DNA from 3 places in the Streptomyces sp. NPDC006655 genome. Region 2 is predicted to be linked to each of the others. Evidence: predicted binding sites of a transcription regulator. Region 2 holds the regulator's gene; each other region holds the start of a gene.
What was found. The regulator HrcA, encoded in region 2, represses chaperone genes, less so after heat shock. The targets are predictions, from matches to a motif close to TTNGCACTCNGNNNNNCNGAGTGCNAA.
Positions count from the first base shown of each region.

Region 1: the regulator HrcA is predicted to act here: its motif matches at 6,204-6,230, upstream of groES (co-chaperone GroES).
Region 3: the regulator HrcA is predicted to act here: its motif matches at 3,617-3,643, upstream of groL (chaperonin GroEL).

Region 1 covers NZ_JBEYJU010000111.1:6,889-17,104, reverse strand. The annotation lists gene AB0958_RS38310 (endo-1,4-beta-xylanase) at 1-130, shown strand, start outside; gene AB0958_RS38305 (LCP family protein) at 225-1,274, shown strand; gene AB0958_RS38300 (YciI family protein) at 1,410-1,766, shown strand; gene AB0958_RS38295 (RNA polymerase sigma factor) at 1,810-3,072, shown strand; gene AB0958_RS38290 (class I SAM-dependent methyltransferase) at 3,181-4,350, opposite strand; gene AB0958_RS38285 (polysaccharide deacetylase family protein) at 4,441-5,361, shown strand; gene AB0958_RS38280 (polysaccharide deacetylase family protein) at 5,358-6,161, shown strand; gene groES (co-chaperone GroES) at 6,377-6,685, shown strand; gene groL (chaperonin GroEL) at 6,823-8,448, shown strand; gene AB0958_RS38265 (ester cyclase) at 8,536-9,243, opposite strand; gene AB0958_RS38260 (SDR family oxidoreductase) at 9,313-10,086, opposite strand; gene AB0958_RS38255 (MOSC domain-containing protein) at 10,184-10,216, opposite strand, start outside.
Region 2 covers NZ_JBEYJU010000006.1:72,850-83,065, forward strand. The annotation lists gene AB0958_RS05170 (AMP-dependent synthetase/ligase) at 1-1,100, shown strand, start outside; gene AB0958_RS05175 (response regulator) at 1,186-1,746, opposite strand; gene AB0958_RS05180 (SpoIIE family protein phosphatase) at 2,088-4,148, shown strand; gene hemW (radical SAM family heme chaperone HemW) at 4,228-5,460, shown strand; gene AB0958_RS05190 (DUF3097 domain-containing protein) at 5,604-6,419, opposite strand; gene AB0958_RS05195 (MBL fold metallo-hydrolase) at 6,454-7,176, opposite strand; gene hrcA (heat-inducible transcriptional repressor HrcA) at 7,351-8,367, shown strand; gene dnaJ (molecular chaperone DnaJ) at 8,368-9,504, shown strand; gene AB0958_RS05210 (nitronate monooxygenase) at 9,582-10,216, shown strand, end outside.
Region 3 covers NZ_JBEYJU010000073.1:25,225-35,440, forward strand. The annotation lists gene AB0958_RS32155 (glucosyl-3-phosphoglycerate synthase) at 1-876, opposite strand, end outside; SAM riboswitch class I at 1,034-1,175, shown strand; gene thrC (threonine synthase) at 1,194-2,477, shown strand; gene AB0958_RS32165 (MoaD/ThiS family protein) at 2,525-2,800, shown strand; gene AB0958_RS32170 (cold-shock protein) at 3,271-3,474, shown strand; gene groL (chaperonin GroEL) at 3,807-5,429, shown strand; gene AB0958_RS32180 (alpha/beta hydrolase) at 5,720-6,505, opposite strand; gene AB0958_RS32185 (NADH:flavin oxidoreductase) at 6,724-7,851, shown strand; gene AB0958_RS32190 (hypothetical protein) at 7,911-8,369, opposite strand; gene AB0958_RS32195 (carboxylesterase family protein) at 8,548-10,104, shown strand; gene AB0958_RS32200 (hypothetical protein) at 10,173-10,216, opposite strand, start outside.

The DNA.
Region 1 (10,216 bases), on a different contig from region 2:
GTCGGGGGCGGCCGTGTCCTGTGCGAACGCCTCCTACAACGGGACGGTCCCGGACGGGAGTTCGGCCACCTTCGGGTTCAACGCGTCCTGGAGCGGCAGCAATCCCGTGCCCACGGTGACCCTTGGGTGAGCAGGGACTGAGAAGCGTGAGATTTTCCGAAGAAATCCCCTTCACTGCGCTTCCACTAACACTCCCCTAATAATTCGGACTTACGTTCCTGCCTGTGACGGGACACGAGGAGCAGGACGACGCGGTCAGACGGGTGGGCCGGCGGTCGAGAACACTCAAGATCGTCGGTCTCACCCTGGCGGGCGCCATGACGCTCGCCATCGCGGCCGCGGGGTGGGTCTACGTGCACCTCAACGACAACATCAAGAGCGTCGACATCAACAGCGCGCTCGGGGACGACCGGCCGGCGAGGGCGGTCACGGCACCGACGGCCGCCGCGTCCGCGTCCCCGCTGCCCACCGGCTCGGTGAACATCCTGGTGCTGGGCTCGGACTCGCGCAGCGGCAAGGAGAACGAGAAGCTCGGCGGGGGCAGCAGTTCGGGCGCCCGGTCCGACACCGCGATGGTGGTGCACATCGACGCCGGCCGGACCTCGGCCACCGTCGTCAGCATCCCGCGCGACACCCTGGTCACCCGCCCCTCCTGCCCGCTGCCGCACGGCGGCTCGACGGCCGTCGTCCACGACTCGATGTTCAACAGCGCCTACTCGGTGGGCGGGGCGGTGTGCGCGGTGAAGACGGTCGAGTCGATCACCGGTGTCCGGATGGACCACTACCTGGAGATCGACTTCTCGGGCTTCGCGAAGCTGGTGGACGCGCTCGGCGGGGTCACCGTCACCACCGGCCAGGACATCGACGACGACGACAGCCACCTGCACCTGAAGAAGGGCACCCACCACCTCGACGGCAGGACGGCCCTGGCGCTCGCCCGCACCCGGCACGGCATAGGCGACGGCAGCGACCTCGGCCGGATAGGCCTCCAGCAGAAACTGGTCAAGGCCCTCCTCGACCAGATGGCCTCCATCAGCCTCCTCGGCGACCCGGCCAAGCTCTACGAGGTCGCCGACGCCGTCACCGCGTCCCTCACCACCGACACCGGCCTGGACTCGCTGACCGAGCTGATGCGCCTCGGACAGAGCCTGAAGGGGCTGACCTCCGAGCACGTCGAGACCGTGATGATGCCCGTGGTGACCGCGCCCTCCGACCCCAACCGGGTGATCGCGAAGGAGCCCGCGGCGAGCGAGCTGTGGGAGTCGTTGCGGTAGCGCCGGGACGGGGCTGACCGGGACCGGAAAAAAACCACGGGGAAATCCCGCGGGCGTGTCGATCCGCGGACGGGCCGTTCGACGCAAGGGTGAGAGGCAGGGAAACGCCCTGCCGCCCGACCCCGAGGAGTCACCATGCCCCGTTACCTGTCGCTCGTGCGGATCGACGAGAACTCCGCCCCCGCCGAGGGCCCCAGCCAGGAGCTGATGCAGCGGATGGGCGAGCTGATCGAGGAGATCACCAAGGCCGGCGTGATGCTCGACACCGCCGGGCTGACGCCCACCGCCGACGGCACCCGCGTCCACTGGGAGGGCGGGAAGATCTCCGTCACCGACGGGCCGTTCACCGAGTCCAAGGAGGTCGTCGGCGGCTACGCGATCATGCAGTGCAAGGACAAGGCCGAGGCCCTGGAGTGGACCAAGCGGTTCCTGAAGGTCCACGAGGAGTTCTGGACGGTGACCTGCGAGGTGCGGGAGATCGCCGAGGGCTGACCGTCCTGGCGTACGACCGGCGGTGGGTGTTGCATGGGGGGCTGTGAGCACACAGCCCCCCGCCGAGGCCGACGCCCGCCACGCCATCGAGACCGTCTTCCGGCTGGAGTCGCCCCGCGTGATCGCCGGCGCCGCCCGGATCGTCCGGGACGTCGGCATCGCGGAGGAGCTGGCCCAGGACGCGCTGGTCGCGGCCCTGGAGCAGTGGCCCCGGGACGGCGTGCCCGACAACCCGGGCGCCTGGCTCATGGCCACCGCCCGCCACCGCGCCGTCGACCTGGTCCGGCGCCGCGAGAACTACGCCCGCAAGCTCGCGGAGATCGGCCGCGGCGCGCAGACCGCCGTCCCGCCCGAGGAGCCCGCCGACCCGGACGACATCGACGACGACCTGCTCCGCCTGGTCTTCACCGCCTGCCACCCCGTGCTGTCGCCCGAGGCCCGCACGGCTCTCACCCTGCGCCTGCTCGGCGGCCTGAGCACGGCCGAGATCGCCCGTGCCTTCCTCGTCCCCGAGCCGACGGTCGCCCAGCGCGTCGTCCGTGCCAAGCGCACCCTGGCGACGAAGAACGTCGCCTTCGAGGTGCCGTACGGACCCGACCGCGAGGCCCGGCTCGGCTCGGTCCTGGACGTCATCTACCTGATCTACAACGAGGGGTACGCGGCCACGGCGGGCGACGACTGGCTGCGCCCTTCGCTGTGCGAGGACGCGCTGCGGCTGGCCCGTGTGCTGTCCGGCCTGATGCCGAAGGAGCCGGAGGTGCACGCCCTGACCGCGCTCCTGGAGTTCCAGTCCTCCCGGGCCGCCGCCCGCACCGGACCCGACGGCGCGCCGGTCCTGCTCAGGGACCAGAACCGCCGCCGCTGGAACCGCATGCTCATCGCGCGCGGCATCCGGGCCCTGGCCCGCGCGGACGCCACCGCGACGGGCGCTCCCGGCCCGTACGCCCTCCAGGCGGCCATCGCGGCCTGCCACGCGCACGCGTACACCTACGAGGAGACCGACTGGCCGGCCATCGCCACCCTGTACCGGCTGCTCGCCGCCCGGTCCCCGTCCCCGGTCGTCGAGCTGAACCGCGCGGTGGCCGTGTCGATGGCGGAGGGTCCGGAGCAGGCCCTCGCGATCGTGGACGCGCTGACGGCCGAACCCGCCCTGCGCGACTACCACCTGCTGCCGAGCGTGCGCGGCGACCTGCTCGCCCGCCTCGGCCGCACGACCGAGGCCCGTACGGAGTTCGAACGCGCGGCGGACCTGGCCCGCAACGAGCGTGAACGCGAGCTGCTGCTGCGACGGGCACGAGGGCGCTAGCCGGCCTTCGGCCGGGGGGTACCCCCCGCGCCCCTTCAGGGGCGCGGGGAACTGCGCGACCAGCCACGACGGTGCGGTGGACGCTCGACGGCAATCGCGGCACACCGCTCAGGACCGCACCGGTCGGCCCAGCAGCATGGTCGGGGCTCCCGCCACCCGGGTCAGGAACACGGTCGCCGCGTTCGGGCCCTGCGGCTTGACCTTCCTGCGCAGCTCCTCCGGCTCCACGGCCGACCCGCGCTTCTTCACGGTCAGGTTCCCCACCTCGCGCTCCCGCAGCAGCGCCTTCAGCTTCTTCACGTTGAAGGGGAGCCGGTCGGTGATCTCGTACGGCGTCGCGTAGTCGGTGGCACGGAGTTCGTCGGCCGTGACGTACGCGATCGTCGGGTCGACCAGGCCGCCGTCCAGGTCCGCGGCCACCTCGGCGACCAGGTGGGCACGGATGACGGCGCCGTCGGGCTCGTACAGGTAGCGGCCGACGGGACGGACGGCGGGGTCGGGGAGGCCGCGCCCGAGCAGGGTGCGCGGGCCGGGCAGGAGGGTGGCGCGCACCGCCCCCGGCTCCGTCCCGAACCACAGGACCGCCTCCTTCACGTCACCCGCGTCCGAGATCCACTCGGCCTCGGCGTCCGCCGGCACCGCCTCGTGCGGGACGCCGGGGGCGATCTTCAACGCCGCCACCCGCGCCGTCGAGGCCGCCGCGACAGCCCAGGACAGCGGCGGCGAGTACGCCTCCGGGTCGAAGATGCGGCCACGCCCGCCGCGGCGGCCCGGGTCGACGAACACGGCGTCACAGCCGGCCGTGTCCACCTCCGTGACGTCGGCCTCCCGGACCTCGATCAGGTCCGCGAGCCCGAGCGCCTCGGCGTTGGCGCGGGCGGTGGCCGCCGTCACCGGGTCCCGGTCCACGGCGAGCACCCGGATCCCGGCCCGCGCGAGGGCGATCGCGTCCCCCCCGATCCCGCAGCACAGGTCGGCGACCGAGGTCACCCCGAGCGCCGTCAGCCGCCGGGCCCGGTACGACGCGACACTCGCCCGCGTCGACTGCTCGACCCCGTTCGGGGTGAAGAACATGCGCTCCGCGTCCGCGTCCCCGAACTTCGCCGCCGCCCGCTGCCGCAGCCGTGCCTGCGCGAGCGCCGCCGACACCAGCTCGGCCGGGTGCCCGCGGCGCAACCGGGTGGCCACCGCGAGTTCGTCGGCGGGCGCGGTGCCGCGGACCTCGTCGAGGAGGGCACGGCCCTCGGGGGTGAGGAGGGGGGAGAGGAGGTCGTTCACCGGGTCATTGTCGGCCAGTCGGTGGATGGTTCGCCTCCGACGGCGGTGTCTGCCCCGGTTCCGGGCGGGGGCCTGGAAGGATCCGACGCCATGCGAGCAGTCGTACAAAATGACAAAAATAGGTCGAAGAGGGGTGGAGGGCGGACGAGCGCGGTCCTGCTCTCCGTATTCGCCCTCTGCGCCGGTGCCGTCGTGTGCGGCTGCGCCGGGACCGGGGAGAGCCCCGACGTCCGCCCCGCCGCCGGCCGGCAGGCCCACCCGGCGGCCCCCGCCCCCGCCCCCGACTCCCACGCCGCCCTGGTCGCCGCCGCCCGGCGCTGGGGCCTGGACGCGGTCCCGCTGCGGCCCCCGGCCCCGCCGACGCACAAGCCGAGGATCACCGCTCGCGACGGATTCGAGGTGGACGGCCAGGTGGAGGACGACCTGCCGCCGGTCTTCACCACGATCCCGACCCGGCAGAAGGTCGTCTTCCTCACCATCGACGACGGCGCCAACAAGGACCCGGACTTCCTGCGGATGATGAGCGAGCTGAAGATCCCGTACTCGGCGTTCCTCAGCAACTACCTGGTCAAGGACGACTACGGGTTCTTCCGCACCATGCAGGCCGAGGGCCACACCCTCAACAACCACACCCTGACCCACCCCTACCTGCCGGGTCTGTCCTACGACGAGCAGAAGCACGAGATCTGCGGCATGCAGACGATCATGAAGAAGCAGTTCGGCAGGGCGCCGACGGTCTTCCGCCCGCCCTACGGCAACTACAACGGCGACACCCTGCGCGCCGCCAAGGCCTGCGGCATCAAGTACGCGCCGATCTGGGACGAGGAGGTGTTCGTCGACCACTGGGAGTACCGCGAGTGGGACCGCAGCCTGCACCCCGGCGACATCGTGCTCACCCACTTCCGGGGCCGGGACGACTGGGACGGCACGATGGTCGACGACATGCGCCGCTTTCTGAACAAGGTCACCCGGGACGGCTACGCGGTGGCGCGCCTGGAGGACTACCTGTGAGCCGACCGAGGGCGACGGCCGCGTTGCTGACCGCCGCCCTCCTCCTGGCGGCCTGCGCGCCGTCCGTCGACCCCATCGAACGGCTGGGCAGGAAAGCGGCCGACCGGGTACGGCCGCACGGCCCGGCCGGCGCCCAGCCGTACCGCCGCTGGGGCCTGAGCGCCCCGCTCTCCCCGGCCCCGCGCCCCCCGTCCCACCCGCTCTCCTTCCGGGCGGCCCTGCCCCCGGTCGTCGACCACGTCGCCACCACCGACCGGGTCGTCTTCCTCACCTACGACGACGGCGCCGAGAAGGACCCCCGCTTCGTGGACATGGTCCGCGAACTGCGCCTCCCGGTCAGCCTGTTCCTCACGGACAGCGTGGTCGGCCCCGGCTACGGCCACTTCGCCCGCCTCCAGTCCGTCGGCGCCAGCGTCCAGAACCACACCCTCGACCACCCGGCCATGCCCGGCCTGCCCTACGCCGGCCAGCGCGCCGAGATCTGCGGCCAGCAGGAGAAGCTGAAGTCCCGCTTCGGCATCCGCCCCCGCCTCTTCCGCCCGCCCTACGGCACCTACGACCGCACCACCCTGCGCGCGGCGGCCGACTGCGGGGTGACGGCGGTGGTCCTGTGGCGGGCGGCGATGACCCCGGACGGCATCACCTACCGGAGCAAGGACAGGCAGCTGCGTCCCGGCGACATCATCCTGGTGGGCCCCGACGAGGCCATGGGGCCGGCCCTGAGGGAGCGCACGGCCCGGCTGCTGCGCCGGGTCCAGGCGAGCGGCCTGACGGTGGGACGGCTGGAGGACTACCTCTGAAGGGCGCGAGACGTCGAATTTACGACGCCGCGCCGGACGTCATTGGCACTCCGCTTGACCGAGTGCTAATCGCGGTCATAGTCTCGGCTCTGGCACTCGGCAGATGAGAGTGCCAACAACGCGACGGGCAGGTCCGGCACCCGCGACGACGGATCCACCTGGTCGCCACCTCAGACAGTTAACCCCGTGAGATCTCCGAAGGGGGAGGTCGGATCGTGACGACCGCCAGCTCCAAGGTTGCCATCAAGCCGCTTGAGGACCGCATCGTGGTCCAGCCGCTCGACGCCGAGCAGACCACGGCCTCCGGCCTGGTCATCCCGGACACCGCGAAGGAGAAGCCCCAGGAGGGCGCCGTCCTCGCCGTGGGCCCGGGCCGTTTCGAGAACGGCGAGCGCCTGCCGCTCGACGTCAAGGTCGGCGACGTCGTGCTCTACAGCAAGTACGGCGGCACCGAGGTGAAGTACAACGGCGACGAGTACCTCGTCCTCTCGGCTCGCGACGTGCTCGCGATCATCGAGAAGTAAGCCTGCGACTTACCACCTCAAGCACTCCGCTTGAATCCGTTTGAAGCTGCGCCCCTGGTTCCCGCGATCCTTTAAGAAGCCGGGCGCCCGGGGCGCAGTCTTGTTCACCCGAGAATTCCGAGAGGGCTCCCGCTGCCATGGCGAAGATCCTGAAGTTCGACGAGGACGCCCGTCGCGCCCTTGAGCGCGGCGTCAACAAGCTTGCCGACACGGTGAAGGTGACGATCGGCCCCAAGGGCCGCAACGTCGTCATCGACAAGAAGTTCGGCGCCCCCACCATCACCAACGACGGTGTCACGATCGCCCGTGAGGTCGAGCTCGACGACCCGTACGAGAACCTCGGCGCGCAGCTGGTGAAGGAGGTGGCGACCAAGACCAACGACATCGCGGGTGACGGTACGACCACCGCCACCGTGCTGGCCCAGGCGCTGGTCCGCGAGGGCCTGAAGAACGTCGCCGCCGGTGCCTCCCCGGCCGCCCTGAAGAAGGGCATCGACGCCGCCGTCGCCGCCGTCTCCGAGGACCTGCTCGCGTCGGCCCGCCCGATCGACGAGAAGTCCGACATCGCCGCCGTCGCCGCGCTGTCCGCCCAGGACCAGCAGGTCGGCGAGCTCATCGCCGAGGCGATGGACAAGGTCGGCAAGGACGGTGTCATCACCGTCGAGGAGTCCAACACCTTCGGTCTGGAGCTGGACTTCACCGAGGGCATGGCCTTCGACAAGGGCTACCTGTCGCCGTACTTCGTGACGGACCAGGAGCGCATGGAGGCGGTCCTGGAGGACCCCTACATCCTCATCAACCAGGGCAAGATCTCCTCCATCGCGGACCTGCTGCCGCTGCTCGAGAAGGTCATCCAGGCCAACGCCTCGAAGCCGCTGCTGATCATCGCCGAGGACGTCGACGGCGAGGCCCTGTCCACCCTCGTGGTGAACAAGATCCGCGGCACCTTCAACGCGGTCGCGGTCAAGGCCCCCGGCTTCGGTGACCGCCGCAAGGCGATGCTCCAGGACCTGGCGATCCTCACCGGCGCCACGGTCATCTCCGAGGAGGTCGGCCTCAAGCTCGACCAGGTCGGCCTGGACGTGCTCGGCTCCGCCCGCCGCGTCACCGTCACCAAGGACGACACCACGGTCGTCGACGGCGCCGGCGACTCCGCCGCCGTCCAGGGCCGCGTGGCCCAGATCAAGGCCGAGATCGAGAACACCGACTCCGACTGGGACCGCGAGAAGCTCCAGGAGCGCCTCGCGAAGCTGGCCGGCGGCGTGTGCGTGATCAAGGTCGGCGCCGCCACCGAGGTGGAGCTGAAGGAGAAGAAGCACCGTCTGGAGGACGCCATCTCCGCGACCCGCGCCGCGGTCGAGGAGGGCATCGTCTCCGGTGGTGGCTCCGCGCTCGTCCACGCCGCGAAGGTGCTGGAGGACGGCCTCGGCAAGACGGGTGACGAGGCGACCGGTGTGGCCGTCGTCCGTCGCGCCGTCGTCGAGCCGCTGCGCTGGATCGCCGAGAACGCCGGCCTCGAGGGTTACGTCATCACCTCCAAGGTCGCCGAGCTCGAGAAGGGCCACGGCTTCAACGCCGCCACCGGCGAGTACGGCGACCTGGTCAAGGCCGGCGTCATCGACCCGGTCAAGGTCACCCGCTCCGCCCTGGAGAACGCCGCCTCCATCGCCTCCCTCCTCCTCACGACCGAGACCCTGGTCGTCGAGAAGAAGGAAGAGGAGGAGCCCGCGGCGGCCGGCCACTCCCACGGCCACGCCCACTGAGCACCGCCTCAGCGCTTCCTGAAGCCCCCGCCCCCGGTCGTCCGCCGGGAGCGGGGGCTTCGCCCCTCGCGGGCTTTCACTGTGGGCTCAGTTCTCCAGCGCGTCCAGAGCTCCGAGCCGGCCCATCAGACCGAGCCGGTCGTACTGCCACCAGCCCTCGGCGATCTTCCCGCCGGCGTCGAAGCGGTGCACCGTGGTGCCGGTCATGGCGATCCGCCGTCCGGTGTTCGGCAGTCCCAGGAACTCGCCCTTCTGCACCCCCGCCAGGATCCACCGGCTGCACACCCGGTCCTCCTGAGCGATCTGGTCCTCGATCAGGAACCTGAAGTCGAAGGCGTCGCGCCATGTCCCGAGCTCGCGCCGCAGCGCGTCCATGCCGATGGTGTCCTGGTCGTCGGCCGGATCGTGACCGTGGTAGTTCTCGGCGACCAGGCCGTCCAGCGGAGCCAGCGGACCGGCCGCGGCGATCGTCTCGAAGAACCGCCGCGCGGTGTCGGCGTACATCCGCTCGTCGCGCACCACGTCCAGATCGGTGAACTTCGGCATCTGGTCGCACAGCGCCAGCAGCTCGTGGAAGACCTTGTCGGTCTCCGGAAGCCGCGAGTTCCGCATCGCCTCCTCGTACGACGGGAACTCCACGATCTCGACGACGTGCGACGCGTCCGAGCGGTCCGTGCCGACCACCGCGTGCGTCGCCGTCCGCTTCCCCTTGGTCTGCTCGACCCATCGGTCCAACAGCCGGTCCATCTCCTCGAACCGGCTGGTCCTGCACTCGATGACCTGCATGAACGTCATACCGCCGCCTCCGGCCCCCCTGGGTCCGGTACCGTCACCGCCATTTTCCCACCGCCCGGCCGTCCGCTCCTACTGCGGCCCGTACTTGCGTCCCGTCTTCGAGCTGATGCCGCCCACCAGGCCGCGGGGGGCCACCTTCGCGAGGCCCGTCAGCACCTTGTAGCGAGGGTCCGGGATCGACAGCGTCTTGCCGCGGGCGAGGTCGGCGAGGGCCGCCGCGACCAGCTTGTCGGCGTCCAGCCACATCCAGCCGGGGATGTTGTCCGTGCCCATCCCGGCCCGCTCATGGAACTCCGTACGCACGAACCCGGGCGCCAGCGCCATCAGACGCACCCCGGTCCCCGCCAGGTCGCGCGCCGCGCCCTGGGTGAACTGCACGACCCATGCCTTGGAGGCGCCGTACGTACCGCGCGGCACGAACGCGGCCACCGACGCCACGTTGACGACACCGCCGCGCCCGCGCTCGCGCATCGCCTCGGCCGCCGCCGACGTCAGCCGCAGCACCGCCTCGCAGTGCACCTTGAGCATGCGCAGCTCGTCGGCCATCGAGACGTCCAGATACCGGCCCTTGTTGCCGAACCCGGCGTTGTTGACCAGCAGGTCGACCGGGTTCCTGCGGTCGCCGAGCCGGGCGGCGACCGACTCGATGCCGGCGTCCTCGGCGAGGTCGGCGGTGAGCACCTCCGCCTCGATGCCGTGCCGGTCGTGCAGCTCGGTCGCCTGTTCGCGCAGCCGTTTGGTGTCCCGCGCCACCAGGACGAGGTTGTGCCCGTCCGCCGCCAGCCGCCGCGCGAACGCGGCACCGATCCCCGCGGTCGATCCCGTAATCAGAGCCGTTGTCATGGCCCAAGGGTAGTGACCCGGACCGGCGGGATCCGCTGTGCGCACCAGCTCTCCCGAACGGTGAAGCGCCGGTGAACGCGCCGGGCGTGACGGCGTCTCAGCCGGTCTCCGCCGCCACGTACTTCCGCGC
Region 2 (10,216 bases):
TCGGTCACGTCACCGCGGTCGACGGCCGCGTCGACAAGATCATCGAAAATCTCCCGGTCGTGCAGCCGACCTACATGGCCGCCGTGCCCCGCATCTTCGAGAAGGTCTACAACGGCGTCGCGGCGAAGGCCCGCGCGGGCGGTGCCGCCAAGTACAAGATCTTCCAGTGGGCGGCCGAGGTCGCCCGCGAGTACGCCAAGGTCACCCAGGACAACTTCCGCCGCACCGGTGCCGCGACCGCCCCCTTCGGCCTCGCCGCCAAGCACAAGGTCGCCGACGGCCTGGTCTACTCCAAGCTGCGCGAGGCGTTCGGCGGACGGCTGCGGGCCTGTGTCTCCGGTTCCGCCGCGCTCGCGCCCGAGATCGGCTACTTCTTCGCCGGCGCCGGCGTGCACATCCTGGAGGGCTATGGCCTCACGGAGTCCTCGGCGGCGTCCTTCGTCAACCCCGGCGAGGCCTACCGGACCGGCACGGTCGGCAAGCCGCTGCCCGGCTGCGAGGTGCGGATCGCCGACGACGGCGAGATCCTGCTGCGCGGCCCCGGCATCATGCAGGGCTACCACGGGCTGCCCGAGAAGACGGCCGAGGTCCTGGAGAGCGACGGCTGGTTCCACACCGGTGACATCGGTGAGCTGTCGCCCGACGGCTATCTGCGGATCACCGACCGCAAGAAGGACCTCATCAAGACGTCCGGCGGCAAGTACATCGCGCCGGCCGAGGTCGAAGGACAGTTCAAGGCGGTCTGCCCCTACGTCTCCAACATCCTGGTGCACGGCGCCGACCGGAACTTCTGCACCGCGCTGATCGCCCTCGACGAGGCCGCGATCCTGGAATGGGCGAAGGAGAACGGCCTGGACGGCACGTCCTACGCCGAGGTCGTGGCCGCGCCGGTCACCGTCGAGATGGTCGACGGATACGTCAGGCAGCTCAACGAAGGTCTCCAGAAGTGGCAGACCATCAAGAAGTTCCGGCTGCTCCCGCGGGATCTCGATGTCGAACACGGGGAGATCACGCCCAGTCTGAAGCTGAAGAGGCCGGTCGTGGAGCGGGAGTACAAGCACCTCATCGACGAGATGTACGCCGGTACCCGGGAGGCCTAGGACCTGGGGTCACGGGTCGGATCCTGGTCGGAAGGGGCGCGCGGCAACCGGTCGTGCGGCTTCCCTGCGTCCCTTCGCGTCCGCGTCAGTGCGATCTGGTCCTGCTCAACAGTCGCCGAAGTTTTCCGGCTTCTTCTTTCAGCACTGCTACATCGACGGGTTCCTCGGACAACCGGGCCTCCATGACCGCCAGCCGTCTGCTCAACTCGCCGAAATCGGCCTGTTCCCGTGCCAGCAGTGCCTCCAGTTGCTGGTTCTTGCGGTGAAGTTCCAGGAAGACGTTCACCTTCGCCCGCAGCACCCACGGGTCGAACGGCTTCGCCAGGTAGTCCGCCGCGCCCGTCGCATAGCCGCGGAACGCGTACCCCGCCTCCTCGTCCGCTCCCGTCAGGAAGATGATCGGGACGTCCTTCGTCCGGTCGAGGCGTTTGATGTTCGCGGCTGTCTCGAAGCCGTCCATGCCCGGCATGCGGATGTCGAGGAGGATCACGGCGAAACGACGGAGCAGGAGAGCGTTCATCGCCTCCTCGCCGGACCGCGCCCGGACCATCGGCTCGTTCAACGAGCCGAGGACGGCTTCCAGTGCGGTCAGGTTGTCCTCCAAGTCGTCGACCAGGAGGATGCCGGCCCGCTCGTCAGCGATCATTGCTCCGTCCGTTCGGTCGTCGGCCGCGCCGCCGCTCCTGCCGTCGGGGCGTTCGTCCGGGCGGTCAGGGCCTGCCGGCTCCCGTCTCACGCGCCGCGTTCCGGTGCCGAAGCGAACGCCGGGCCGTGAGTGTCCCGCGCGGCGGTCGTCGCGGCGAGCGGAGGGCGCACGTCGGATGCTCGGAGTTGTTCCGGTTTCTGTCCGTCTTCGAGCACACGCGTAGCACTGTTCTCACTCATGACGGCCCACTTCGGTAACTCGGTGCTTATGGGCGCAGTCAGTCTGTCACTCTGTCCGCATCCGTCGGGATGTATTCGTCCGAACTGCTCGGGGAGCTGGACATGGGGGCCATACCCACGCAACGGGAGACCGTCTCCCGGGTCCGCGAGGCGCCTGCGCGCGACGAGGCGCCCGCCCGCGACGAGGCGCCCGCCCGCGACGAGGCGCCCGCCGCCGACGCAGCGCACGACAGCGCCGTCCCGCGCGCGCAAGGATGCGCGACCCTGTCCGGCAGCCCCCTGGCTCCCGGTTCCGCCCGCGCGCTGGTGCGCGCCTCCCTGGACGAGTGGAGCGCCTGCGGACTGCTCGGCCGGGACCAGCTGCGTCTCGCCGAGGACGTCATGGTCGTCGTCAGCGAACTCGTCACCAACGCCGTGGTGCACGCGGGCACCGACGTCGAGATCGGCTGGTGGCTGGAGCAGTCCGTCCCCGACGGGCGCGACCTGCGCGAACGCGACGAAGAGTTCGCGTTCGTCGTCGAGGTGACCGATCACCATCCCTCCCGGGCGCCCCGCGACCACGCGGGCGAGACACCGTACGAGACGCCGGAGTACGGGCGCGGGCTGCGGCTGGTCGCCACGCTCGCCGAGTCCTGGGGGGTGACGTACCGCACCGGTGCGAAGTCCGTGTGGGCGCGGCTGACCGGCCGCGGCGGCACCCTGCCCGACGAGCAGGAGCTGAGGGTCGCCGAGATCCTCGCCCCCGAGCCCGCCGAGCCCGCCGAGCCCGCCGAGCCCCCCCAGCCCCCCCAGCCCCCCGCGCCGTCGGCCGCGCCCGACCAGGGATGCCCGCACCGCCCCGAGAGGGACCGCAACTGGCTGAACCGGGGCGCCCTGACCTTCCTCGCGGAGGCCTCCGACCTGCTCGCCGGGCAGCTCGACGAGAACCTGGTGGCCGCCCTCACCGGCCAGCTGATCGTGCCCAGGCTCGCCGACTGGTGCGCGGTGTGGCTGGAGGACGAGGCGACCGTACGCGGCGGCTGGAACGACCCCACGGGCGCCGGCGGGCCGCGGCTGGCACGGGTCTGGCACGGCAGCGAGAACCGCATCGAGGAACTGCGCCGGGCCCTGGAGAAGGACCCGCCTGGCACCAAGGAGGGCCTGCGGTCGGGGCCCGAGCCCTACTCCTGGCCCGGCACGGCGCTCGGCCCGCAGGACGCCCACGGCGCGGCGCTCGCCTACCGGCTGATCGCGGGCGGCCGGCCGCTCGGCACGCTCGTCATCGGACGCTCAGGACCGGACGGCTTCCCCGACGAGATCACCGGCCTGGTCGAGGACTTCGGCCGCCGGGTCGCCCTGGCCATCGGCGCGGCACGCCAGTACGCCCGGCAGGCCACCATCAGCGCCGTCCTGCAGCGGGGGCTGCTGCCCGGGGCGGTCGCCGAGATCCCGGGCGTCGCCAGCGCGCTCGTCTACGAGCCCTGCGACAAGGGCGGCCCCAGCGGCGACTTCTACGACCTCTTCCCGGCGAGCGACGGCCGCTGGTGCTTCGCCGTGGGCGACGTCCAGGGCAAGGGGCCCGAGGCGGCCGTCGTCATCGGCCTGGCGCGGCCCTGGCTGCGTCTGCTCGCCCGTGAGGGCTACCGGGTCGCCGACGTCCTGGACCGGCTCAACCAGCTGCTCCTCGACGACGCCACCGAGGCAGCCGACGCCGCCGCCCGGGCCCTGGTCGCCGCCGGTGGCCACCTGCCGCCCGGCGATGGCCCGCAGACCCGGTTCCTGTCCCTGCTGTACGGCGAACTGATCCCCCTCGAAGGCGGCGGTGTGCGCTGCACCCTCGCCTCCGCCGGGCATCCGCTGCCGTTGCTGCTCGGCCCCGACGGCCGGGTGCGCACCGCGGCCCGGCCGCAGACGCTGCTCGGGGTCGTCGAGGACGAGACGTACACCAGCGAGACGATCGAGCTCGCGCCGGGCGACAGCCTGCTGTGCGTGACGGACGGGGTCACGGAGCGTCGCTCCGGTTCCCGGCAGTTCGACGACGGGGACGGGCTCGCCCGGGCGCTGGCCGGCTGCGCGGGGCTGAGCGCCGAGCTGATCGCCGAGCGGATCAGGCGGCTCGTCCACGAGTTCGGCGGTGGCCAGCCCGAGGACGACCTGGCGCTGCTGGTGCTCCAGGCGCAGTGACGGCGCGGTGACCGGCGCCGTCCGGGCACGCGCGCGTGCACGGACATCCGTACGCGGCGAGTACGGGACAATGGGGGACATGCCTTCCGCACTTCCCGACGGCGAGCCGGTCCCGGACGACGGCGCGCTCCCGGCGTCCGCGCTGGCCGGCGCCGCCGGCCGCCCCCTCGGGTTCTACCTGCACGTCCCGTACTGCGCGACCCGCTGCGGCTACTGCGACTTCAACACCTACACGGCGACCGAGCTGCGCGGCACCGGTGGGGTGCTCGCCTCCCGCGACAACTACGCGGACACGGTGGCCGACGAGGTCAGGCTGGCCAGGAAGGTCCTCGGGGACGACCCACGCGAGGTGCGGACCGTGTTCGTCGGGGGCGGTACGCCGACGTTGCTGGCCGCCGGTGATCTCGTGCGGATGCTGGGCGCGATCCGGGACGAGTTCGGGCTCGCGGCGGACGCGGAGGTCACCACGGAGGCGAACCCGGAGTCCGTCGACCCGGCGTATCTGGCGGCCCTGCGGGAGGGCGGCTTCAACCGGATCTCCTTCGGCATGCAGAGCGCGCGGCGGCACGTCCTGCGGGTACTGGACCGTACGCACACGCCCGGCCGTCCCGAGGCGTGCGTGGCCGAGGCCCGCGCGGCCGGGTTCGAGCACGTCAACCTGGACCTGATCTACGGCACGCCCGGCGAGTCCGACGACGACTGGCGGGCCTCCCTGGACGCGGCGATCGGAGCCGGCCCCGACCATGTGTCGGCGTACGCGCTGATCGTCGAGGAGGGCACGCAGCTGGCGCGGCGGATCCGCCGGGGCGAGGTGCCGATGACCGACGACGACGTGCACGCCGACCGGTACCTGATCGCCGAGTCGGTGCTGTCAGGGGCGGGTTTCGACTGGTACGAGGTGTCCAACTGGGCGACCTCGGAAGCGGGCCGCTGCCTGCACAACGAGCTGTACTGGCGGGGCGCCGACTGGTGGGGCGCCGGGCCGGGTGCGCACTCGCACGTGGGCGGGGTGCGCTGGTGGAACGTCAAGCATCCGGGGGCGTACGCGGCGGCGCTGGCGGCGGGGCGGTCGCCGGGGGCCGGACGCGAGGTCCTGTCGGACGAGGACCGGCGGGTGGAGCGGATCCTGCTGGAGCTGCGGCTGCGGGACGGGGTGCCGCTGGCGCTGCTGAAGGAGGAGGGGCTGGCGGCGGCGCGGCGGGCGCTGGGGGAGGGGCTGCTGGAGAGCGGTGCGTACGACGCGGGGCGGGCGGTGCTGACGCTGCGGGGCCGGTTGCTGGCGGACGCGGTGGTGCGGGACCTGGTGGACTGAGCGGGAGGACGTCAGGCCCCACCGCTGCCGAGGTCGGGCCCCACCGCTGCCGACGTCGGGCCTCACCGCTGCCGAGGTCAGGCCCCACCGCTGCCGACGTCGGGCCCCACCGCTGCGGAGGTCAGGCCCCACCGCTGCCGACGTCAGGCCCCACCGCCGCCCGTGACGAAGTCGATCAGTTCCTCCACGCGTCCCAGCAGTTCCGGCTCCAGGTCCTTGTAGGAGCCCACGCGCGCGAGGATCGCCTGCCACACCGCGCCCGTGTTGTCCGAGGGCCAGCCCAGCGCCCGGCACACGCCCGTCTTCCAGTCCTGGCCGTGCGGGACGCGGGGCCAGGCGTCGATCCCCAGGGACGCCGGTTTCACCGCCTCCCAGATGTCGATGTACGGGTGGCCGACCACCAGGGCGTGCTCCCCGGTCACCGACTGGGCGATGCGCCACTCCTTCGTGCCCGGCACCAGGTGGTCCACGAGCACCCCCAGCCGGGCGTCCGGGCCCGGTGCGAATTCGGTCACGATCGACGGCAGGTCGTCGACGCCCCCCAGGTACTCCACGACCACGCCCTCGATGCGCAGGTCGTCGCCCCACACCTTCTCGACCAGTTCCGCGTCGTGGCGGCCCTCCACGTAGATGCGGCCCGCGCGGGCGACACGCGCGCGGGCGCCGGGGACCGCGACCGAGCCGGAGGCGGTACGGGAGGGGCGTGCCGGGCCCCCGGCGGAGGGCCGTACGAGGGTGACCACCCGGCCCTCCAGGAGGAAGCCGCGCGGCTCCAGCGGGAAGACGCGGTGCTTGCCGAAGCGGTCCTCCAGGGTGACCGTGCCCGCCTCGCAGCGGATCACCGCGCCGCAGAAGCCCGTGCCGGGTTCCTCCACCACCAGGCCGGGTTCGGCGGCCACCTCGGGCACCGGCTTCGGCTTCTTCCACGGCGGGGTCAGGTCGGCGGAGTACTGGCGCATTCGGATGACGATAGGAGAAGCGGGTCGGGTGTGCCTACGACACGCCGAAACGCGCCGCCAGGGCGTCGCGTTGGGCCCGTACGAACGCCGCGTCGACCACCGCTCCGTGACCGGGGACGTACAGGGCGCGGTCACCTCCGAGGGCCAGCAGGCGGTCCAGGGCCGCGGGCCAGCGCGCGGGTACGGCGTCGGGGCCGGCCTGCGGGTCGCCGGACTCCTCCACGAGGTCGCCGCAGAACACCACCTCGGGGTCGCCGGGGACGAGGACCACGAGGTCGTGGGCGGTGTGGCCGGGGCCCACGTTGGCGAGCAGGGCCTGGCGGCCGCCGCCCAGGTCGAGGGTCCACTCGCCGGAGACCGGGTGGCGGGGCGCGGGCAGGGCGTCCGCCGCGTCCTCGGCCTCCGAGGCGGGCAGGCCGCCCCGTACCGCGTCCAGGCGCAGCCCCTCACGGTCGTGGGCGAGGACGGCCTCCGCGCCCACCGCCGCGTACAGGTCCGCGCCCGCGAACGCCGCCGCCCCGAGGACGTGATCGAAATGGGGATGGGTGAGCGCGAGATGGGTCACACGGCGGTCGGCGAGCGCCTGCGCCTGGGTGCGCAACCGCGCGCCCTCCGCGAGGCTCGACCCGGCGTCCACCATGAGGGCCGTACCCGCCCCGAGGACCAGCCCCGCCGTGCAGTCCCAGCCGGGCAGCCGGCACCGGCCGACCCCTTCGGCCAGCCGCTCCCAGCCCAGCTCTTCCCAAGTCACCGTCATACCGCGACGCTAGCCGCAGAACGCGGCGGGTCCGTACCGTCCCCGTACCGACCTTGCCCAGTCGGTACCCGACGGCCGTACACTGGGCCGGGGACGCTGGCACTCGGGCTCGCAGAGTGCCAGACGAAAGACCCGAAAGGCCGCGGGGACGACTTTCTGGAGGTGTGGCGCGGGATGCTGAGTGAACGCAGGCTCCAGGTGTTGCGCGCCATCGTCCAGGACTACGTCGGCACCGAGGAGCCGGTGGGTTCGAAGGCGCTGACCGAACGGCACAACCTCGGTGTCTCGCCGGCGACCGTCCGCAACGACATGGCCGCCCTGGAGGACGAGGGGTACATCGCCCAGCCGCACACCAGTGCGGGGCGGATCCCCACCGACAAGGGCTACCGGCTGTTCGTCGACAAGCTGGCCGGTGTCAAGCCGATGACCGCGCCCGAGCGGCGGGCCATCCAGAACTTCCTCGACGGCGCCGTCGACCTCGACGACGTCGTGGCGCGGACGGTCCGGCTGCTGGCCCAGCTGACGCGGCAGGTGGCCGTGGTGCAGTACCCGTCGCTGACGCGGTCGACCGTGCGGCACGTGGAACTGCTCGCGCTCGCCCCCGCGCGGCTGATGCTGGTGCTGATCACGGACACCGGGCGGGTCGAGCAGCGGCTGGTCGACTGTCCGGCGCCGTTCGGGGAGGCGTCCCTGGCGGATCTGCGGGCGCGGCTGAACAGCCGGGTCGCGGGCCGCCGGTTCTCGGACGTGCCCCGGCTGGTGGAGGACCTGCCGGACGCCTTCGAGGCCGAGGACCGCGGTACGGTCGCGGCGGTGCTCTCCACCCTGCTGGAGACGCTCGTCGAGGAGAACGAGGAGCGGCTGGTGATCGGCGGTACCGCCAATCTCACCCGCTTCGGACATGACTTTCCCCTCATGATCCGGCCCGTCCTGGAGGCTCTTGAGGAGCACGTGGTGCTCCTCAAGCTCATGGGCGAGGCGGGGGATTCGGGCATGACCGTGCGCATCGGTCACGAGAACGCCCACGAGGGACTCAACTCCACGTCCGTGGTGTCGGTCGGTTACGGTTCGGGCGGCGAGGCACTCGCCAAGCTCGGCGTGGTCGGACCGACCCGCATGGATTACCCGGGAACGATGGGAGCGGTAAGAGCGGTGGCACGGTACGTCGGACAGATCCTGGCGGAGTCGTAAGTGGCCACGGACTACTACGCCGTTCTCGGCGTGCGCCGCGACGCGTCGCAGGAAGAGATCAAGAAGGCCTTCCGCCGGCTCGCGCGCGAGCTGCACCCGGACGTCAACCCGGATCCGAAGACCCAGGAGCGGTTCAAGGAGATCAACGCCGCCTACGAGGTGCTCTCCGACCCGCAGAAGAAGCAGGTCTACGACCTCGGCGGGGACCCGCTGTCGCAGAGCGGCGGCGGGGGCGCGGGCGGCTTCGGCGCCGGCGGGTTCGGGAACTTCTCGGACATCATGGACGCGTTCTTCGGCACGGCGTCGCAGCGCGGTCCGAGGTCGCGGACGCGGCGCGGCCAGGACGCGATGATCCGGATCGAGGTCGAGCTCGACGAGGCGGCCTTCGGCACGACCAAGGACATCCAGGTCGACACGGCGGTCGTCTGCAACACCTGCAACGGTGAGGGCGCGGCGCCGGGCACCACCGCCCAGACGTGTGACATGTGCCGGGGCCGCGGTGAGGTCTCGCAGGTGACGCGGTCGTTCCTGGGCCAGGTCATGACCTCGCGGCCGTGCCCGCAGTGCCAGGGCTTCGGGACGGTCGTGCCGACGCCGTGCCCCGAGTGCGCCGGTGACGGACGGGTACGGTCGCGGCGGACGCTGACCGTGAAGATCCCGGCGGGTGTCGACAACGGCACCCGGATCCAGCTCGCCGGAGAGGGCGAGGTCGGCCCGGGCGGCGGACCCGCCGGTGACCTGTACGTCGAGATCCACGAGCTGCCGCACTCCACGTTCCAGCGGCGCGGGGACGACCTGCACTGCACGGTGACCATCCCGATGACGGCGGCGTCCCTCGGTACGAAGGTGCCGCTGGAGACGCTGGACGGGCTGGAGGAGGTCGACATCCGGCCGGGCACGCAGTCCGGGCAGTCGATCCCGCTGCACGGCCGCGGGGTCACGCACCTGCGGGGCGGCGGCCGGGGCGACCTGATCGTCCACGTGGAGGTGACGACTCCCACCAAGCTCGACCCGGAGCAGGAGCGGCTGCTGCGGGAGCTGGCGAAGCTGCGCGGAGAGGAGCGGCCGACGGGGCAGTTCCAGCCGGGGCAGCAGGGATTGTTCAGCCGGCTGAAGGACGCGTTCAACGGGCGCTGACGGGCCGCGACATTCCTGGCATGTGCCAATGCGGCGGCCGATTCGGTCTTGTTCGGAGGACGTGACAACATGCCGTCATGTCCTCCGCACTGACCGATCTCTGCCGCTTTCCGATCGTGCAGGCCCCCATGGCGGGCGGCGCCTCGGGTCCGCAGCTCGCCGCCGCCGTGTCCGAGGCGGGCGGCCTGGGGTTCCTGGCCGCCGGGTACAAGACCGCCGACGGGATGTACCAGGAGATCAAACAACTGCGGGGACTGACCGGCCGTCCCTTCGGCGTGAACCTCTTCATGCCGCAGCCCGAGTACCCCGGTGCAAGCACCGGCTCCACCGGAGCGGCCAACGCCGCGCCCCCTTCTGGGGCCGTGGACCTCTACGCGCACCAGCTGGCCGGTGAGGCCGCCTGGTACCGGACCGAGCTCGGTGACCCGGACAGCGGCCGGGACGACGGGTACGACGCGAAACTCGCCGTCCTCCTCGACAACCCGGTGGCGGTGGCCTCCTTCCACTTCGGTGTGCCGAGCCGCGAGGCCCTGGACTCCCTGCGCCGGGCCGGCACCTTCACCCTCGTCACCGCGACCACGGCCGAGGAGGCCCTCGCCGTCGAGCGGGCCGGTGCGGACGCGGTGATCGCGCAGGGCGTCGAGGCCGGCGGTCACCAGGGCACCCACCGGGACGTCCCCGAGAACGACGGCTCCGGGATCGGGCTGCTCGC
Region 3 (10,216 bases), on a different contig from region 2:
GTAGGTGCGGGGCTCGAAGCCGTCCTCGCCGCGTTCGAACTGGGTCAGGGACGGGCGGATCAGATGGCCGCGGGCCAGCCGCAGCTGCGCCGTGCGGTAGATCGCGGCGGACATCCGGCCGAGGGCCTGGCCGTCCTGGTGGCGGTGCTTGCGCACCCCGACGTCCACCTGGGCGAGCGCGTCCAGGCCGACCAGGTGCAGGGCGTCCACCAGCATGCCCAGCTCCACGCCGTAGCCGACCGGGAAGGGGAGCTGTTCCAGCAGGGTGCGGCGGGCCGCGTACTCGCCGCCGAGCGGCTGCACGAACCCGGCCAGCTGCGGCCAGTGCATGTTCAGCAGGGGGCGGGCCATCAGCTCGGTGACCCGGCCGCCCTGGCCCGTGGCGCCGGCGAGCGGGCGGTCGTACATCGCCTTGACCAGGTGCACGTCCGGGTCGGTCAGCAGCGGGCCGACGATGCCGGTGACGAAGTCGGAGGAGAAGTCCTTCAGGTCGGCGTCGACGAAGCAGACGACGTCCCCGCCGGTGACGAGCAGGGAGCGCCACAGGACCTCGCCCTTGCCGGGGACGGCGGGGATGCGGGGGAGAATCGTGTCCCGGTGGACGACCCGGGCGCCCGCCGCCGCGGCCACCGCCGCCGTGCGGTCGGTGGACCCGGAGTCGACGACCACGATCTCGTCGACCAGCGGCACCTGCCGCATCAGGTCGTGACGGATGACCGCGACGATGTCGCCGACCGTCTCCTCCTCGTTGAGCGCGGGCAGCACGACGGAGACGGACTGACCGGTGCGCTGCTTGGCGGCGAGTATCCGGTGCAGCGGACGGTCGGTCACGGACCAGGAGCGGGTGGCCAGCCAGCGCTCGACTTCTTCCAGCACAGTCAGCGGCTCCTCACTGTCACGGTCACACTGCGGGGTGTGATCCATCTCGCGGTACGGACGACTATCTCAACTGTCCTGGCCTTCGGTTACAGTCTTGAACAACGCGGGTGACCATCGCATGTCCTGGGGTCACCGTGCGTTGACAACCGAATACAGCTCATCCAGAGGGGCAGAGGGAAACGGCCCGATGAAGCCCCGGCAACCCTCCAGTCGGTCTCGTGTTCACAGCGAGGCTCCCGGCTAGGGAAGGTGCCAAATCCGTCTCACGGCGAGATGCGTCGTGAGGAAGATGAGGAGAAAGGGCCTCGCCTCACATGGCTGCGCAGACTGTTGCAACCGATTCCCCGGAGACCGTAGACCTCGGCCCCGCCACCGCGCTGTCCTGCCGGGAGTGCGGCCACCGCGTGCCGCTCGGCCCGGTGTTCGCCTGCGAGGAGTGTTTCGGCCCGCTGGAGATCGCGTACGACTTCTCGGGCTACGACACCGAGGAGCTCCGCAAGCGGATCGAGGCGGGACCCGCGAACATCTGGCGCTACGCGCCGCTGCTGCCGGTCCCCGCGGACGTGGCGACCAAGCCGAACATCAACCCGGGCTGGACCAAGCTCGTCCAGGCCGACAACCTGGCCAAGGAGCTCGGCGTCACCGGCGGGCTGTACGTGAAGGACGACTCGGGCAACCCGACGCACTCCTTCAAGGACCGCGTCGTCGCCCAGGCCGTCGAGGCCGCCCGTGCCTTCGGCTACACCACGCTCTCCTGCTCCTCCACCGGCAACCTGGCCGGCGCCGTCGGGGCCGCCGCGGCCCGGGCCGGCTTCCGCTCCTGCGTGTTCATCCCGCACGACCTGGAGCAGGGCAAGGTCGTCATGGCCGCGATCTACGGCGGCGAGCTCGTCGGCATCGAGGGCAACTACGACGACGTGAACCGCTTCTGCTCCGAGCTGATCGGCGACCCGGCCGGCGAGGGCTGGGGCTTCGTCAACGTCAACCTGCGGCCGTACTACGCCGAGGGCTCCAAGACGCTCGCGTACGAGATCTGCGAGCAGCTCGGCTGGCGGCTCCCGGACCAGCTGGTCGTCCCGATCGCCTCCGGCTCCCAGCTCACGAAGATCGACAAGGGGTTGCAGGAGCTGATCAAGCTCGGACTCGTCGAGGACAAGCCGTACAAGATCTTCGGTGCGCAGGCGGAGGGCTGCTCGCCGGTGTCGACCGCGTACAAGGCGGGGCACGACGTGGTGCGGCCGCAGAAGCCGAACACCATCGCCAAGTCCCTCGCCATCGGCAACCCGGCCGACGGCCCGTACGTCCTCGACATCGCCCGGCGCACCGGCGGCGCGGTGGAGGACGTCGACGACGAGCAGGTCGTCGACGCCATCAAGCTGCTCGCGCGGACCGAGGGCATCTTCGCCGAGACCGCGGGCGGGGTGACGGTCGGCGTCACCCGGAAGCTCATCGAGAACGGGCTCATCGATCCGGCGAAGTCGATCGTCGTCCTCAACACGGGTGACGGACTGAAGACGCTGGACGCGGTGGCGGGTACGGGACTCACCGCGACCATCCGCCCGAATCTCGAGTCTTTCCACGAGGCCGGGCTCGCCTGAGCCGACCGCAGAAAACCAGGGCGTTGCCCGGACCGGAGGTCTAGACAGTGAGCGTCACCGTTCGCATCCCCACCATCCTGCGTACCTACACCGGCGGCCGGGCCGAGGTCGCCGCGGAAGGCGCCAACCTCGGCGAGGTCATCGCCGACCTGGAGAAGAACCACACCGGGATCGCCGCCCGCGTCCTCGACGACCAGGGCAAGCTGCGCCGGTTCGTCAATGTGTACGTCAATGACGACGACGTGCGATTCGAGCAGGGTCTGGAGACGGTCACGCCGGACGGCGCCGGCGTCTCCATCATCCCGGCCGTCGCCGGCGGCTGAGCCCCCCGGCCCGCCTGACCTGATGGCCGAATGACCGAACATTACCTTCGGTAACAGGCATCACCGGTTGTGAATGGGATTGCCCCCTCCGCGAGAGAAGCGGAGGGGGCAATTCTGTGTGGTTGAGCGCGGTACAGTTGGGGAACACGGTCCCGATCACCGGGGCGCGGGCCCTGTTATTGGATACCGCGGGCCTGCCAAGAAGTAGCCAAAGTGTGCGGGTCATATGCGGCTTTCGTGGCTTTTATGGGGCCCGACTTGCCCTGAATTCGACCGAATTCTCGCTACATTCCGGACCCTTCCCACCCAGAATTCTCGTCCGATTGACCTGTTGCAGACGGCAGTTGGACAGATACATTCAGCCGCGGTCGACGCGTTCCGGCGCACGCCCCCAACCAATGGGGGGTGAGGTCTGACCCGGATCCGCGAAGTGTGGATCTGTGCAAGGGCCAGTAATAGGGGAGTTAGGCATGGCTCAGGGCACCGTCAAATGGTTCAACGCGGAGAAGGGGTACGGCTTCATCGCGGTCGACGGTGGTGCGGACGTGTTCGTCCACTACAGCGCGATTCAGATGGACGGCTACCGCACCCTGGAAGAGGGCCAGCGGGTCGAGTTCGAGATCTCGCAGGGCCAGAAGGGCCCGCAGGCCGACATGGTTCGCGTCACCGCCTGAAACGGCACACACCAGGAAGGGCCCGCTCCCGTCGGGGGGCGGGCCCTTCGCCGTGCCCCGGAGGGCGCCGCCCTGTGCCCCCGGAGGTCGCCGCCCGGGTGTTCGCGGGCGGCTGAGCGCGCCGCCCGATACCCGGGAGGCGCTTGCACTCGCCTAGGCCGAGTGCTAATCATTGCGTTAGCACTCTGAAGGTGAGAGTGACAAAGAAGGACCGGGTCGGTGAGGCCCGCAGGCCGGGTGGGGCAAGGAACCCACGGGTCGGCGAGCCGTCCGTCGCGGGCGCGGGCGCGGTCCTCGAAGACTCACCCCCAGTCCTGGAGGGACCACTTCACATGGCCAAGATCATCGCGTTCGACGAGGAGGCGCGGCGCGGCCTCGAGCGCGGCATGAACCAGCTCGCGGACGCCGTCAAGGTGACGCTCGGCCCCAAGGGCCGCAACGTCGTCCTCGAGAAGAAGTGGGGCGCCCCCACGATCACCAACGATGGTGTCTCCATCGCCAAGGAGATCGAGCTCGAGGACCCGTACGAGAAGATCGGCGCCGAGCTGGTCAAGGAAGTCGCCAAGAAGACGGACGACGTCGCCGGTGACGGTACGACCACCGCGACCGTTCTCGCCCAGGCCCTGGTCAAGGAGGGCCTGCGCAACGTAGCCGCCGGCGCCAACCCGATGGCCCTCAAGCGCGGTATCGAGAAGGCCGTCGAGGCCGTCTCCGGTGCCCTGCTCGAGCAGGCCAAGGATGTCGAGACCAAGGAGCAGATCGCCTCCACGGCCTCCATCTCCGCCGCCGACACCCAGATCGGCGAGCTCATCGCCGAGGCGATGGACAAGGTCGGCAAGGAAGGCGTCATCACCGTCGAGGAGTCCCAGACCTTCGGTCTGGAGCTGGAGCTCACCGAGGGTATGCGCTTCGACAAGGGCTACATCTCGGCGTACTTCGCCACCGACATGGAGCGTATGGAGGCGTCCCTCGACGACCCGTACATCCTGATCGCCAACTCCAAGATCGGCTCCGTCAAGGACCTGCTCCCGCTCCTGGAGAAGGTCATGCAGTCGGGCAAGCCGCTGCTGATCATCGCCGAGGACGTCGAGGGCGAGGCCCTGTCGACCCTGGTCGTCAACAAGATCCGCGGCACCTTCAAGTCCGTCGCCGTCAAGGCCCCGGGCTTCGGCGACCGCCGCAAGGCGATGCTGAACGACATCGCCATCCTCACCGGCGGCGAGGTCATCTCCGAGGAGGTCGGTCTCAAGCTCGAGAACACGACCCTCGACCTGCTGGGCCGCGCCCGCAAGGTCGTCATCACCAAGGACGAGACCACCATCGTCGACGGCGCCGGCTCCACCGAGCAGGTGCAGGGCCGGGTCAACCAGATCCGCGCCGAGATCGAGCAGTCCGACTCGGACTACGACCGCGAGAAGCTCCAGGAGCGCCTGGCCAAGCTCGCCGGTGGCGTCGCCGTCATCAAGGCCGGTGCCGCGACCGAGGTCGAGCTCAAGGAGCGCAAGCACCGCATCGAGGACGCCGTGCGCAACGCGAAGGCGGCCGTCGAGGAGGGCATCGTCGCCGGTGGTGGCGTGGCCCTGCTCCAGGCCTCCCAGGTCTTCGAGAAGCTGGAGCTGGAGGGTGACGAGGCGACCGGCGCGCAGGCCGTGAAGCTCGCCCTGGAGGCCCCGCTCAAGCAGATCGCCGTCAACGCCGGCCTCGAGGGTGGCGTCGTGGTGGAGAAGGTCCGCAACCTCACCCCGGGTCACGGCCTGAACGCCGCGACCGGTGAGTACGTCGACCTGGTCGCCGAGGGCATCATCGACCCGGCGAAGGTGACGCGTTCCGCCCTGCAGAACGCCGCCTCCATCGCCGCGCTGTTCCTCACCACCGAGGCCGTCATCGCCGACAAGCCGGAGAAGGCCGCCGCGGCCGCCCCGGGCGGCATGCCGGGCGGTGACATGGACTTCTGAGCCTGACGGCTCGGCAGCTCCCGCGCAGCACCGAGGGCGGCGCCCCCTGTTCGACAGGGGGTGCCGCCCTTCGCCGTACCCGGGCCCGGCCCCAAGCCCCTGACAGGCGGGGAGCGGGTCCCGAGCCGCGGGGCGCTCGGCGGGCGAGGGCTGGTGTGTCCGGCCGCGGGGCGGGGGTGCCGTGGCCGGGCGGTCGCTGCCGCGGCGGACGGCGCGGTGGGGTGCCTCCTGGCCGGAGGCTGGGGGAGGCCGGTGACCGACGAGTGTCCCGCGGGCGGTCCCGGCAGCCCTCAACGGGCGAGGAACGGGCCCAGTGCCGCGATGAGTTCGGTGGGTGCGTCCAGTGCGATCAGGTGCGCGGCGGTGGGGAACTCGACCAGCGTGGCGCCGGGGATCCCGGCGGCGTAGTGGCGGGCGATGTCCTGGAAGTCGGTGACGTCGAGCTTGCCGATCCCCACCAGGGTGGGCACGCGGATGCCGGCGAGATCGCCGGTCGTGGGGCCCTGGGAGTACTCGCCCACCACGTCCTGGTTCACCAGCGACGTGCGCAGCGGGCCGCGGAGCCGGTCGGCCAGTCCGTCGGCGACGTCGTCCCAGCCGCGGGCCGGCCCGCGCAGCCACATGTCCAGGTTCACGCCGACGGCGGTGTCCAGGTCGCCCGCGGCCAGCGCCGCCGTCTCGGCCTCGTCGTACGCGATCATCTCCGCGGACCAGTCGTACCGCGGCCACGGCGGGGCGAGCAGCGCCAGCGAGTGCACCCGGTCCGGGTGGGTGAGCGTGAAGTCCACGGCCACCCGGCCGCCCCAGGACGCGCCCACCAGCCGGACCCGGTCGAGGCCGAGGTGGTCCAGGAGGCGGCGCAGGTCGTCGCTCTCGCCGAACGGTCCGCTCGGCGGCGCGGACTCGCCGAAGCCGCGCAGGTCGTACCGGACGACCGTGTGCCGTTCGGCGAGGGCGGGTGCGACCGCGTCCCACATGCGGTGATCCGCCACGCCGGCGTGCACGAGCACGACGGGCGGTCCGTCACCGGTGACGGAGTAGGAGAGGTGGCCGAGTTCGTCGGTGAGTGTCTGCATCCGCAGATGCTCGCAGCGCCCCGGCGGGGGCCGCCACCCGATAAGCCTCCCCCGGTGGTGGCGGGGGTCACACCGCTTCGCCGCCGGGAGCGGGAATGCGCGGGGGCGGACGGATCGTTGTGCACGACGCGTATTCGATGCGCGTGCACATACCGGCTGGTCAATGAACCCGACGTATACGACTCGGGTACCCGACCCACTCACGAGGAGCCCCCCACGTGACCGTCACCACGCCCCCCGCCTCCCGCGCGGCGGAGATCCTCTCCCGCCCCATCGTCCTGAACGGGCTCACGGTCCCCAACCGGATCGTGATGGCGCCCATGACCCGCCAGTTCAGCCCCGGCGGCATCCCCGGCGAGGACGTGGTCTCGTACTACGCCCGCCGGGCCGCCGCCGGTGTCGGTCTGATCGTCACCGAGGGGACGTACGTCGGCCACGACTCGGCCGGCGACAGCAGCCGTGTCCCGCGGTTCCACGGCGAGGAGCAGCTGGCGGGCTGGGCGAAGGTCGCCGAGGGCGTGCACGCGGCCGGCGGCACGATCGTCCCGCAGCTGTGGCACATCGGCATGGTCCGCAAGCAGGGCCGGCCGCCGTTCGCGGACGCCCCCGCCGTCGGCCCCTCCGGCATCCGCCTGGACGGCACCGAGGGCGAGGGCAAGGAGATGACCCGGCAGGACCTGGACGACGTGATCGCCGCGTTCGCCGAGGCCGCGGCCGCCGCCGAGCGCATCGGCTTCGACGGGGTCGAGCTGCACGGCGCCCACGGCTACCTGCTCGACCAGTTCCTGTGGGCGGGCACCAACCGCCGTGCCGACGCGTACGGCGGCGACCCGGTGGCCCGTACGAAGTTCGCCGCCGAGATCGTCGCCGCGGTCCGCGCGTCGGTTTCCGCCACCTTCCCGGTCATCTTCCGCTTCTCGCAGTGGAAGTCCGACAACTACGACGCCCGCCTCGCCGAGACCCCCGAGGAGCTGGAGGCGATCCTCACGCCGCTGGCCGCCGCCGGCGCCGACGTCTTCCACGCCTCCACCCGGCGCTACTGGCTCCCCGAGTTCGAGGGCTCCGACCTCAACCTGGCCGGCTGGACCAAGAAGCTCACCGGCAGGCCCACCATCACCGTCGGCTCGGTCGGCCTCGACGGCGACTTCATCAAGGGCTTCATGGGCGAGGGCTCCCCGGTCAGGGGCATCGACGACCTCCTCGACAGCCTGGAGCGCGAGGAGTACGACATGGTCGCCGTCGGCCGCGCCCTCCTCCAGGACCCCGAGTGGGCGTCGAAGGTCCTCGCCGGCAGGACGGACGAGCTGAAGCCGTACGACGCGGCGGCCCTGAAGTCGCTGAGCTGAGCTGAGCCGCTTCCGAGCCGAGCCGAGCGGGTCGGGTCGGCGGGCGGAGACGTGCGTGATCACCGGAACATGGTCATGACCAGCGCGACCACTCCCTGCACCAGCAGGGAGAGGACGCCGAAGAGCAGGGCCCAGATCCGCGCTGTCTCCGCCCCCAGGCGCCGGTGCCACGCCCAGCCCCAGCCGCCGACGGCGGCCGACACGGGGATGAGGGCCAGTACGACGTGGCCCGCCACGGCCAACGGCACCACGTCGAGCACCAGCAGCAGCACCAGCCCGGCCCGGACACCGCGTGCCCCGCGCGTCTCGGGCCGGCCGACGCGCATCGCGCCGTAGACGATCGTGTGGAGGACGGCGACGAGGGTGCAGGTGGTGGCCACGCCCAGGGCCTCGTCACCCAGTGCTGCCAGGAAGTCCCACCGCAGCAGTCCGTCCACGAGATTGTTGAACACGGGGAAGGCCAGCACTCCGAGCGTGATCAGGAGCGAGACACGCAACTGCTGGGCGAGGCCGGTCATCGGTGGTGCTCCGGTCGACGGCTGACGGGGGAACGAGACATCGCAGCCCGTGAACTGGCCGAAAATCGCCGTACCGGGTGTGGCGGATTCTACGCACCGGTCGCGGATACCGGCACTTGTGCGCAGTGCCGTGCGTTCCACCGGTGACCAGCAGCCGCCGAGGTGAGAGCGAGCGACCATGACCGCCAGTGAAACCCGGACGCCGGCCCCCGCGGCCGCCGAGGGCCCCGTCGTGCGGACGGCCGCCGGTGCCGTGCGCGGACTCCAGGAGGACGGACTGGCGGTCTTCCGGGGCATCCCGTTCGCCGAACCCCCGGTGGGGGAGGCGCGGTTCGCGGCGCCCCGGCCGGTCCGCTCCTGGGACGGCACCCGCGAGGCGTACGCCTTCGGCCCGCCGCCCCCGCAGGACCTGGGCATCCAGGGGCGCACGGGCGTACTGGAGGCCCCCGAGGGCGACGACTGGCTGACGGTGAACGTGTGGACGCCCGACCCGGACCCGGCCGCCCGCCGCCCGGTGATGGTGTGGATCTACGGCGGCGCGTACAAGCTGGGCCACTCCGGCAGCCCCGGCTACGACGCGCGGCGCATCGCCCGCGAGGGCGACGTCGTCGTGGTCACCCTCAACTACCGCGTCGGCATGGAGGGTTTCGCCCACATCGAGGGAGCGCCCGCCAACCGCGGCCTGCTGGACCAGGTGGCGGCCCTGGAGTGGGTACGGGAGAACGTCACGGCGTTCGGCGGCGACCCCGACCGGGTCACGGTCTTCGGCGAGTCCGCGGGCGCCGGGTCGGTGGCCTCGCTCCTCGCGATGCCGAGGGCGTGCGGCCTGTTCCGGCGGGCGATCGCGCAGAGCGTCCCGGGCACCTTCTTCTCCGCCGAGCTGGCCGAGGACATCGGCAGGGCCCTCGCGGCCGAGGCCGGACTGCGCCCCACGGTGGCCGACCTGGCGACGACCGACCCGCGCCGGCTGCCGGAGGCCGGGCAGGCGCTGGGCGCCAAGATGGCCCAGTACGTGGACCGGTGGGGCCGGATCGCGCCGACGGTCACCCCGTTCTCCCCGGTGGTCGACGGGGACGTGCTGCCCAGCACCCCCTGGGAGGCACTCGCCTCCGGCGCCGCCCGCGACGTGGACCTGCTCGTCGGCCACAACCGCGACGAGTTCCGCCTCTTCCTCGTCCTGGCCGGCATGCACGGCAGGATCACGGAGGAGCAGGCGACCGGCGCACTGCGCCTGTTCGGACCGGACGGCGAGGCGGGCGAGCGGGCCTACCGCGCGGCCCACCCCGACGCGTCACCCACCGCGCTGTACGAACAGGTGCAGACGGACTGGCTGTTCGCGATGCCGTCGCTGCGCCTCGCGGAGGCCCAGACCGCGGGCGGCGGCCGGACCCACCTCTACGAACTGACCTGGAGCGCCCCCGGCAGCGGCGGGGTCCTGGGCGCCTGCCACGGCCTGGACATCCCCCTCCTCTTCGGTACCTTCGAGGCGGACCTCGCCAACCTCCTCTGGGCGGGCGCCGACGTCACCGCCGAGGCCGAGACCCTCTCCGCCCGTTTCCGCACCGCGTGGACGGCGTTCGCGAGGACCGGGGACCCGGGCTGGCCGGCGTACGACACCCGGACCCGCGCCACCCAGCTCATGGACGCGACCCCGACGGTCACGGCGTACCCGGAGGAGCGGACGAGGCGGCTCTGGGAGGGGTACGAGTTCACCCCGTCCCCCCTGCTCGGCTGACCCGCACCGGCCGCCGGCCCGGCTCACATGGGCGGGTCCGCGGCCGAGGCGTCGGCGGGACGCCCGGGTCAGAGGTTGCCGAGGGGCTCGACGTCGACGTGGACGGGGTTGC